2 regions of the Synechococcus sp. OH2 genome follow, and region 2 is predicted to be linked to the other one. Evidence: predicted binding sites of a transcription regulator. Region 2 holds the regulator's gene; the other holds the start of a gene.
What was found. The regulator NtcA, encoded in region 2, controls nitrogen genes in cyanobacteria. The targets are predictions, from matches to a motif close to GTANCNNNNGNTAC.

Region 1 (4,671 bases), on a different contig from region 2:
GCATTGTCTCATGGGGCGGTGCACCTCTAGAAATTTTGAGGTTGGTCGTGGCAAGGCTAGGAGCCAACTCTCAACCTAACGTGCTCCCGAAGCAGCTAGAGTCCTCCACTTCCAGAGGGAGGGATCCCGCCTGCCCTGATGTCCTTACCCCTGGCCGCTGGGGAGATAAACTCGGAAGATGAGCAGAGGCAGAGGGAGAGGTGCCCAGGGGGCTGGAAAGCGGCGATGGAACAAGCAAGGCAACTGTGGCAAGCTCTGCTGCTGCGGGGTTTTCCTATCGATTCCTGGTGGCAGGGCAGCCTTTTGGGCCGCCTGTCGGGATCCCTGAAAAACTGGGGCCAAGGCAGCTTGCTCGTCCAAGGCTTGGACGGGATTGGCTTGGGTCTGGTGTTGCTCTACTGGGTCTTTTCCTCCCAAAGCTCCACCGGCATCCTCGGCCTAATCCTACTGGCCATGGCGGCGCTTGTGGTCTTGAGCTGGCTGGTGGAAACCCCGACTGGGCTACCTGTCCATCTGCCCCTGGGCCTTTTCTGGGGAATTGCTACCCTGGCAACGCTCCTCTCGCCGGTTCCCTATGCGGCGCGGGATGGCTGGCTGAAGCTGACGCTCTACTTAGCCGGCTATCTGCTTTTGCATCGTCTGCTGCGCCAACCCCAATTCCGAGATGGGATTGTTGGATCCCTGCTCTTGGTCAGCCTGGGGATGGGGATCTACGGCCTGCGGCAGTACTTTTACGGGGCGGCCGAACTGGCCACCTGGGTAGATCCAGAATCGGGCTTGGCGGGCCTGACACGGGTGTACAGCTATCTGCGCAACCCTAACCTGTATGGGGGCTACCTGGTTCCCCTCCTCCCGCTGGGGCTGGCTGCCATCTGCCTCTGGCCGGGTTGGGGGATCAAGCTCCTGGTGGGGTTTACAACCGCCGTCAACCTTATCTGTCTGGGGCTGACCTACAGCCGCGGTGCCTGGATTGGGGGGCTGGCAGCGCTGGGGATGATGGCCCTGCTGCTGGCCCAATGGTACGCCCCCCGCCTGCCGGCCCGTTGGCAGCGCTGGACGGTGCCGGCTCTCTTGGGAGGGGGCGCAGCCGCGCTGCTGCTTGCCATCTTGACGGTACGCCCCTTGCGGCTACGGGCTCAGAGCCTCCTTTGGGGACGGCTAGATACCAGCAACAACTTTCGCCTCAACGTCTGGGCGGCGGTGCTGGAGATGATCCGCGACTTTCCCATCTTGGGGATCGGCCCTGGCAATGTCGCCTTCAACCGCGTCTATCCCCTCTACCAGCGGGGCAACTTCAGCGCCCTTGCAGCCTACTCGGTGCCGCTCCAGATTACCTTGGAGACGGGCTTAGTCGGATCCCTAGCTTTTGCTTGGTTCCTCCTGGTGCTCTGGGATCACGGCTGGAGAGGCTGGAAACGTTTACTTGCCTGCCGGGATCCCCAGGGCCTGTGGGTGGCGGCAGGTTTAGCAGCCTGCACCGGCATGATGGCCCACGGCCTGGTGGACACCATCTGGTACCGTCCCCAGGTGCAGATGCTGTGGTGGCTGGCAGTGGCCCTCGTCACAGCCAGTCTGGATTCTCCTCGATCCTCAACGGCCGCTGAAAGACCCAGCTCGTGAGATGCCGGCGCGGACTTCTTAAAAATTAAAGTAGCCCAGGCCTGGCCTTCTGGTCTTGACGAGAGCAAATCTAGAGTGGTAAGCATTCTCAGTAGAAGAACGAAAATGTATCTAGATTTACAATTTGCAGGTTTTAGTAGTGTTAGAAATTAGCGGGATTATTGGGGATATGGGAGGCCAATGAAAAAGATCGAGGCTATAATTCGGCCCTTCAAGCTGGATGAGGTGAAAATTGCCCTGGTCAATGCCGGAATTGTCGGCATGACAGTGAGCGAAGTGCGGGGTTTTGGTCGGCAAAAAGGACAAACCGAGCGCTATCGGGGATCCGAGTACACGGTAGAGTTCCTGCAAAAGCTGAAGGTGGAGATCGTGGTCGAAGACGACCTGGTGGACACGGTTGTGGAGAAGCTGATCGCGGCGGCTCGCACCGGCGAAATCGGGGACGGCAAGATTTTCATCAGCCCTGTCGAGAAAACCATTCGCATCCGTACCGGCGAACTCAACCAAGACGCCCTGTAAAGCAGGGAAGGTCTTGGAGCCTGGGTAGCTCGATCCGAGCCCCAGGGTGGCTTGCAGTGGGCAAATGAGGGATCTTTGCCCCAGTTAATGCGTTGTAAAAGTACCGTCACTTTAGGTGAGTCGAAAAGCATGTCTACAAGGATGATCCAAAGACTCAAAGGCCAAGCACTGCAGTGGCTCTGGCAACCAGCTCAGGGGGGCCTAACTGCTGCTCTGACGATTTCGCTGGTTTTCCTATTGGGTCAGGAGAGCGCCTTCGCTCAGGACGCGGAAGTCGTACAGAAACATGCTGACATTGTCTGGACGCTGGTGGGGGCAGCCTTGGTGTTCTTCATGCAGGCGGGGTTCGCCATGGTGGAGACGGGCTTTACCCGCGCCAAGAATGCCGCCAACATTATGATGAAAAACCTGATGGACTTTTGCATGGGCTGTTGCGCCTTTTGGTTCATCGGGTTTGGCCTGATGTTTGGAGAAAATACTGGCTTCTTTGGCAGGAGCTGGTTTGCTTTCAGTTGGCAGCAAGCCCACGAAGCAGGGGACTGGCCTTTTACATTCTTCGTCTTCCAGATGGTGTTTGCCGCCACCGCTGCCACCATTGTTTCCGGGGCCATGGCGGAGCGCACCAAGTTCGTGGCCTACCTCATCTACTCTGTCGTCATCTCTGGGCTGATCTACCCCATCTCGGGGGGCTGGGCTTGGAATGGGCTGTTTGGCGACTACAACGGTGGCACCAGCGGCTGGCTGGAAGATCTGGGCTTCATCGACTTTGCCGGTTCGGGCGTAGTGCATTTGGTGGGGGGCGCTTCCGCCTTAGCCGGGGCCATGGTGCTTGGCCCTCGCATCGGCAAGTACGGCCCCAACGGAGAGCCACGGGCGATTCCCGGCCACAACCTGCCTCTGGGGATGTTGGGGGTGTTTATCCTCACCTTGGGTTGGATTGGGTTCAACGCCGGCTCGACCACAGCCGCCAGCCCCGATATCGGCTGGATTGCCATGAACACGCTGCTAGCCGCTTCGGCAGGGGCCATTGGGGCGATGATCACCTGCTGGGCGCATTTTGGCAAGCCGGATATGACCTTTGCCGCCAACGGGGTGCTGGCCGGCTTGGTAGGGATCACCGCTCCTTGCAACACTGTCCACCCTCTGGGAGCTTTGATCATCGGTTCGGTGGCCGGGATCCTGGTGGTCATCTCGGCGGTGATTCTGGATACGGTGCTGAAGATTGACGACCCGGTGGGCGCCGTTTCGGTACACGGCACCTGCGGTATTTGGGGGGTGTTGGCAGCAGGGATCCCTTGGTTTGCCCACGCCAACTCAGGGGTGACCTGGGCCCAATTTGGGGTACAAGTTGTGGGCGCTCTAGCCTATTTCTTCTGGCCTTTCATCACCTGCTTGATCCTGTTTTTGATCCTCAAGGCAACCGTTGGCCTGCGCACCAGTGCTGAAGAGGAGCTGGCCGGCTTGGATGTGGGCGAGCATGGTAACGTGGCCTACCCGGATTTTGTGATTGCTTCTGCCGAGTTGGACCAACCTTGAGACGGCACCCCGGCTCTGAAGGGGATCCAGCGGCACCAATCGCCACTGTCAACGATGAGGAGGGCCAAGCCTGGCCCTCCCTGGCTGTAAACTGGGATGCGGTTGGATGCACTTTTGGATCCCATGCACCTGTTGATCCCGGCGGCTGGCAGCGGCAAGCGAATGGGGGCGGCGGTCAACAAGCTGTTGTTGCCACTTTTGGGTCAGCCTGTCCTGGCTTGGACGTTGCGGGCGGCAGATCGGGCGCATTCCATCGAGTGGATTGGCATTCTCTCCCAACCCGGCGACTGGCCGGCCATGGAGCAGATCCTGGCGTCCATCGAGCTGTCCACGCCGGTGCAGCTTCTGCAAGGAGGGGTGACGCGGCAGGAGTCGGTTTACAGGGGGGTGGAGTATCTCTATGGGCTGGGAACGGTGGAACGGGTGTTGATTCACGATGGGGCCCGCTGCCTGGCCACCTCTGAGTTGTTCGATCGCTGCAGCGCTGCCTTGGAGCAAGTGGACGGCTTGATTGCCGCGATCCCTGTCAAAGACACGATTAAAGTAACCGCAAGCGGCCCCAAGGGGATCCAAATCGAATCGACACCGGAGCGTAGCCGGCTGTGGGCAGCCCAAACGCCCCAGGGCTTTCGCCTGTCGCTGTTGTGGCAAGCCCATCGGGAGGCACTGGCCCAGGGGTGGCAGGTAACCGATGACGCAGCCCTATTCGAGAAGCTGGGTTGGCCGGTTTACATCGTGGAAGGGGAGGAGTCTAATCTGAAGTTAACCACCCCCTGGGATCTGGTGCTGGCCAAGCAAATTCTACAGCAGCGCCTCGATCCGGCGCGCTAGCCCAACTCACTATGGCGGTGGCCCTGCCGCAGAGCCGCCTTCTGCCACACCCGACTGCGCCAGCGGCTGAGCAACAGGCTGGCCAAGCCGGCGACATAGATCAGCATGGCCAACCAGCCCCCCACAGCCCCCCATCCCAACCCCGGCAGAAAAGGGATCCAGCTT
Region 2 (5,859 bases):
CTGCCGAAGTCAGCCCCCTGCCGCGGGATCCCCAGGGACAGGTGCAAATTCAAGCAGGCCGCAACCTCGCCATCGCCCTGCGCAACAGGGCTCTCACTCCAGTGCACGTCTATGTAACAGTCTTTGACGAACGGCAGTGCAGCGTCGGTTTAGTTTATCCCTACCAGCCGGACTTTCCTGCCCGCCTGCGCCCTAGTGAAAGTGTGCTAGTCGGCTCTGGCCCTCGCTACCTGCTGCAGATGCAACTGCCCGAAGACGCGGAGACAACGGTGGATCGCTTCAAAATCTGGGTCAGCAGTACTGGCATGCAGCCGGGCATCATGGCAATGCCCCCGCTGGGACAAAGACTGGAGCCCCCCTCCGAGGATCCCTACGGATCGGGATCCCGGCTGGATCGGGAAGTTCGGCTGGCCATTTTGGGTAAGGCAGGCAGCACGCCCATGCCGGCTTTTGCCGAGGATCCCTGGTGGTGTATGGAGCAGGCTGTCAAAGTGGTAGCTTAGACTGAGTCTACCTCCTCACAATTCTGTACAGCAGAGACTCAACCTCCTCGACACTAATTGCTGAAAGATTATAGGAGGAGGAGATCCTACTTCTCGTCTCCTGATCAGCATCTGCCAAGACCAGAAAGACTTGATCTGGGCCGAGACCCATTTCGGAGGCGAGCCAAGAGTACTTCTCTATACAGTCCCTGTAGCTGCCGGTCTTCGACTCTATCCAGTAGAATCGGTTGTTAATGTGGAAGAAGAGATCGATCTCAAAGTCGCTACCGTTGGGCAAAGTAACTTCCGCATTTGCGATGTAGGAAAAATCGATCTTCTGTCCCTGCTCTCTAGCAAACTTGATCAGTTGCTGTTTGACATATCTCTCCAGCCAATCTCCAGATAGGAACTTGATTGCCTCTGAAGACTTGCTTAGTTTTACCATCAGGGTTTTGGAGCTTTTTGAGTAGTTATGTTCCTTTAAGAAATTAACCTTACGTAGAGTGGAAGCAAGTTGGCAGCTATAATTTATCACTTCTGGGGGGTTGCCTTTTAAGCAAAGAGTCAAGCTCTTTTCTTCTCCAATGCCAGATTTAATTTCTTTGTAAAGCTTCTCAATCATCGAGTACCTCTGACCCATAAGGTTTGATATCCAGTTCAGCTTGTTATCGAGTTCCCCTTCTGCTGCTTTTTTACTAGATGGAAGCAGGTTCTTCATCCTTATGTTCTTAGACCACAGAAATACCCCTATCTTCACCTGTTCACGGCTAATCGTCTCTGGCGGCAAACTCTTGAGTCCTGCGTCAGCAGTTTGCTTGTTAGTTTCCTTCCTCTTTTGAAGGCTAGAACTCGAGTTTAGATTCTGGGAAATGTTTTCTATACTTTCCGATAGCCTGCCCAGGATATTCTGCTGATTACTTATATTCTTAACTAGCTGACTTGTATAGTCAGCTAAACGCTGAAGGAAGTTTTGGTAACTTTCGGACAGACTTTCTGAGATATGAAGTTTGAAGCCCTCAAGGTCAGCTTGTAACTTTCTTAGAATCTCATCCAGTAACTGGCTATTAGCTCTTTGAGTGAACTGGTCAAGTTGCAAAGCTATTGCCCTCTCAGTTTCTTTCCTCCATCTCTCAAACCTCGATTCGTAGCGGTTCACTTCAGATCGCCTACAGGTATAAACGCCCAGGGAGAAACCAATAGCCAATCCAATTAGAAGACCTAAAAGCAGAGTCATTTCCCTTTGATCCTATTTTCTTTAACTTAACTCAGGAGTTGCGAGCAGCTGGGAAGATTTTAAAGCATTGCTACCTCCTGCCTACTCTTGAGCCAAAAGGGATCCCAGCCAGCCCTGCTGGAGCGCTTTCTGGGTGGGAGTGAGTTCAGGCAAAGCTTCGAGAGTGTAAACATCCGGGCGGGGTGGATCCAGGGGGATCCAGAAGTGTTTCAACTGATCGCCTTGGAAGACGCTTAGGCAGATCACCTGGTGGGGCTGGTAGGCTGCCAGGCGCTCCGGCAAGGTGGTGGCGCTCACCCGAAAGCCGTCTAGGGCTACGAGCTCGTCGCCAGCCCAGATGCCTGCTTTTTGGGCGGGGGATCCCATCTCGACGGCGCTGATGCGGTTGCCTTCCCCATTGAAGTGGAGACCCAGGTAAGGGCTAGGGTTGGGGCGGCTGAAGTGGGCTTTAAGGGTGAGGCCAAAAGGGTGGAGGTAAGCGTTGTAGTCCAGCTCTTCCGTACCTTCCACGTAGGCAGAGAAAAAGTGGCCAAGATCGGTGCCGGCTGCCCGCTCAAAGGCCTCCCGCAGGTCTTGGTGGGTGTAGCCTTTCTCAAACCGGCCAAAGCGCTGCCACAAATCCCGCATGGCTGTGTCCAGGGATCCCTGGCCCCCCGAAAGGTGGCGAATGTGCAGATCCAGCAGCCAGCAGACCAAAGCGCCCTTGAGGTAATAAGAAACCTGGCTGTTGAGGCTATTTTCGTGGGGACGGTAGAGCTTGATCCAAGCGTCGAAACTGGATTCCTGCAGCGATTGCACGGCCCGACCCGGAGTGCGCTGCAGCCGGCCAATTTGCTCGGCCAGGATCTGCAAAAAATCTTTGGCGCTGAGGATCCCTGCCCGCAGCAAGATGACATTTTCGTAGTAGCTGGTCGCCCCCTCGCAAAACCAGAGGCAGTCCACGTAATTTTCTTGGTTGTAGTCAATTTTCTCCAAAGCCAGAGGGCGCAGCCGCTTGACGTTCCAAGCATGGAAAAGCTCGTGGGCCAGCAGCGCCAAAAAGCGGCGATAGGACTGGGGCTGATGCAGCTCCAGCCCAGAATAATTAAGGGTGGTGCTGTACTTGTGCTCTAGGCCGCCAAATCCCCCTGGCGACAAATGCACAATAAACCAGTAGCGGTCGTAGGGCAGCCCGCCAAAAAACGCCGCAGTAGCCCGGACAATTTTCTCGGCATCGGCCACCGCTTGCTCCAAATCCAGGGTGCCTGCTCCCCAGACCACGAAGTAATGCGGGATCCCTTCCACTGCAAACGACCGCAACTGGTGCAGGCCCACCTCCACCGGACTATCCACCAGCTCGTCGTAGTCTGCCGCCACAAAAGACTGGCCGGAAGCAGGATCCTCAGAAGAAGAAATCAAAGGTCGCAAACTGGTGGCGATGCGCCAATCTGGCTTGGGAGGGATCACCGTCAAGGTGTAGGGTTCCCGCTCGCGACCGGGCACATAGAAAAAGAGCGCCGCCCCGTTGAAGTAGGCGTGGGTGAGATCCAAATGGTTGGTGCGCACCGTCAGCTCATAGGCATAGACCCGATAGCGAACCTTCACAGCCGAACAGCGGGGCGGCTCGATCTCCCAAGTGTTCTTATCTACCTTCCGCCAGGCCAAAGGGATCCCTTGCTCCGTTGCCGCCTGAAACTCTTGCACATGGCGGGCATATTCCCGTACCAGGTAGGATCCCGGCGTCCACACCGGCAGCCGCAGTTGCAGAGGCGCTTCTGGATCCACCTCTTGGATCTGTAGTTCCACCTCCAGCAGATGATTGGCCGGCTCCGGCATCCGTACTGTGAAGTGCTGACGGCTCGGTTGAGAAGGTGTGGCCACAGCCGCCTCCGGGATCCCCATAAAACCCCTCCAATCGATTACGGCCCCCGCCCCTGGTCCTGGATTCGCTGCTGGACAAGAGACGAGACTTTAAAAATGTAGCTCCTGCTACAAAGGTATCCGGGCAGAACCTTTTAGCTTAGGATAATCTTGCCCCTGGGGTAATTTTCCAGTCAACGGGAATACGGTGCGCCCCAAATCCTCCGATCTGATTTATAGGTTGATCTTAGGTATAAACTGGCTTTAAAAGGTTGACGAATATGGTGGTGGCCATCGCGGAAAAATCTCTGATTGCAGCCTTCAAACAGTTAGGAGGGCCTCACCATCCTCCGGTTATCGAAACGTTTGAACGCGGTAAGACCATCTTCTTCCCTGGAGATCCGGCGGAGCGCGTTTACTTTTTGGTGAAAGGAGCTGTCAAGCTCTCGCGGGTCTACGAAATGGGGGAAGAAATTACCGTTGCTCTCCTGCGGGAAAACAGCATTTTTGGGGTGCTCTCCTTCATCACGGGGCAGCGCTCCGACCGCTTCTATCACGCGGTGGCCTTTACCCGCGTCGAGCTACTCTCTCTGCCCATCGAACAGGTGGAAAAATCGCTGCGGGAGAACGCTGAGCTGGCCATGCTGCTGCTCAAGAGCTTGGCTTCTCGCATCCTGCAGACAGAGATGATGATTGAAACACTGGCTCACCGCGACATGGGATCCCGCCTGGTCAGCTTTCTACTGATCCTCTGCCGCGACTTCGGGGTGCCCGGCCCCAATGGAGTCACCATCGATCTCAAGCTCTCTCACCAGGCCATTGCGGAAGCGATTGGCTCAACCCGTGTCACCATCACGCGTCTGTTGGGGGAGCTGCGCAAGAAGAACTACATTTCCATCCACAAGAAAAAGATCACCGTCCACGACCCGATGCAGCTTGGCCATCGCTTTGCCTAAGGGAAGAAGCTGGCCCGCGGACGTTTCCAAGAATTTCCAATAAAGAGTAATGGCAGTGCCACCGTTCGTCGGGACAATCCCTCCCTCTGGGAGAGGGGTAGCCGCGCAAGCAAGGGAACCCCCACTCAACCGCCGGCGGCTGAGGGCGATCCTTGGGGAGAGGCTTGCTGCTGGGCCAGAGCAGCCAAGATCTTTTCTCCCATCTCGCGGCAGCCTACGAGGGTCATCCCCTCCGAGTAGATGTCGGCAGTGCGGTAGCCCTGGGCCAAAACTGCCTCGACAGCCTGCTCGATGCGGTCGGCAGCTTGGGGCTGATCCAAAGAGTAGCGTAGCAGCATTGCCCCAGAGAGCACCTGGGCAAGAGGGTTGGCCTTGTCTTGTCCGGCAATATCGGGGGCTGACCCGTGTACTGGTTCGTATACCCCAGGGCCAGAGGATCCCAAAGAGGCAGAGGGCAACATGCCGATGGATCCAGTCAGCATCGCTGCCTCATCGGAAAGAATATCCCCGAAGAGGTTCTCCGTGAGAATGACGTCAAACTGCTTCGGCCAGCGCACCAACTGCATGGCAGCGTTATCGACGTACAGGTGGGAAAGCTCCACGTCGGGGTACTCAGCCGCAATGGCGGTAACCCGCTCCCGCCACAGTTGCGACACTTCCAGGACATTGGCCTTATCCACTGAGCAGAGCTTGCGCCGTCGCTTGCGAGCCAGTTCAAAGGCCACGCGGGCAATGCGATCCACCTCGGCCTCGCTGTAGGCCATGGTGTTTACACCCCGCCGGGATCCCGTGGCATCTGTGAAGATCCCTTTGGGTTGGCCGAAGTAGATGCCGCCGGTGAGCTCGCGCACCACCACCAGGTCGATCCCGGCAATCACCTCTGGCTTGAGGGAAGAGGCCTCCACCAGTTGCGGAAAGATCTTCACCGGGCGCAAGTTGGCAAATAATTCCAAGCCAGCCCGCAAGCCCAACAAAGCCTGCTCAGGACGCTTCTCCCGCGGCAGGGTGTCGTACTTAAAGTCGCCAACCGCCGCCAAGTAAACAGCATCGCTCTCCTGGGCCATTTTCAAGGTCTCTGGGGGCAAGGGATCCCCAGTGGCTTCGTAGGCTGCTCCACCAATTAGGCCCTCCTGCCACTGGAGGGAAAACCCCATCTGAGCGGCCACTGCATCCAAAACCGCCCGCCCCACCTGCATGATTTCAGGGCCGATGCCATCTCCGGCCAGGGCAGTAATCCGATAGGTTCGAGCAGCAGAGGAAGGAACGCTCATGGGCGGTCACGGTAAGAGAAGTGCGTAGCGATATTACCATCCCTTTGCCCACAGGTTTGCCGAAAAGTCCCCCAGGA

Region 1: the regulator NtcA is predicted to act here: its motif matches at 1,728-1,741, upstream of NW835_RS12610 (P-II family nitrogen regulator).

The regions. Positions count from the first base shown of each region.
Region 1 is NZ_JANSIR010000117.1:14-4,684, forward strand. Features, by position in the region: gene NW835_RS12605 (IctB family putative bicarbonate transporter) at 226-1,620, shown strand; gene NW835_RS12610 (P-II family nitrogen regulator) at 1,801-2,139, shown strand; gene NW835_RS12615 (ammonium transporter) at 2,269-3,675, shown strand; gene ispD (2-C-methyl-D-erythritol 4-phosphate cytidylyltransferase) at 3,799-4,506, shown strand; partial or broken gene NW835_RS12625 (hypothetical protein) at 4,503-4,671, opposite strand, start outside.
Region 2 is NZ_JANSIR010000088.1:610-6,468, reverse strand. Features, by position in the region: partial or broken gene NW835_RS07990 (hypothetical protein) at 1-503, shown strand, start outside; gene NW835_RS07985 (hypothetical protein) at 511-1,716, opposite strand; gene NW835_RS07980 (M61 family metallopeptidase) at 1,798-3,597, opposite strand; gene ntcA (global nitrogen regulator NtcA) at 3,837-4,511, shown strand; gene leuB (3-isopropylmalate dehydrogenase) at 4,637-5,782, opposite strand.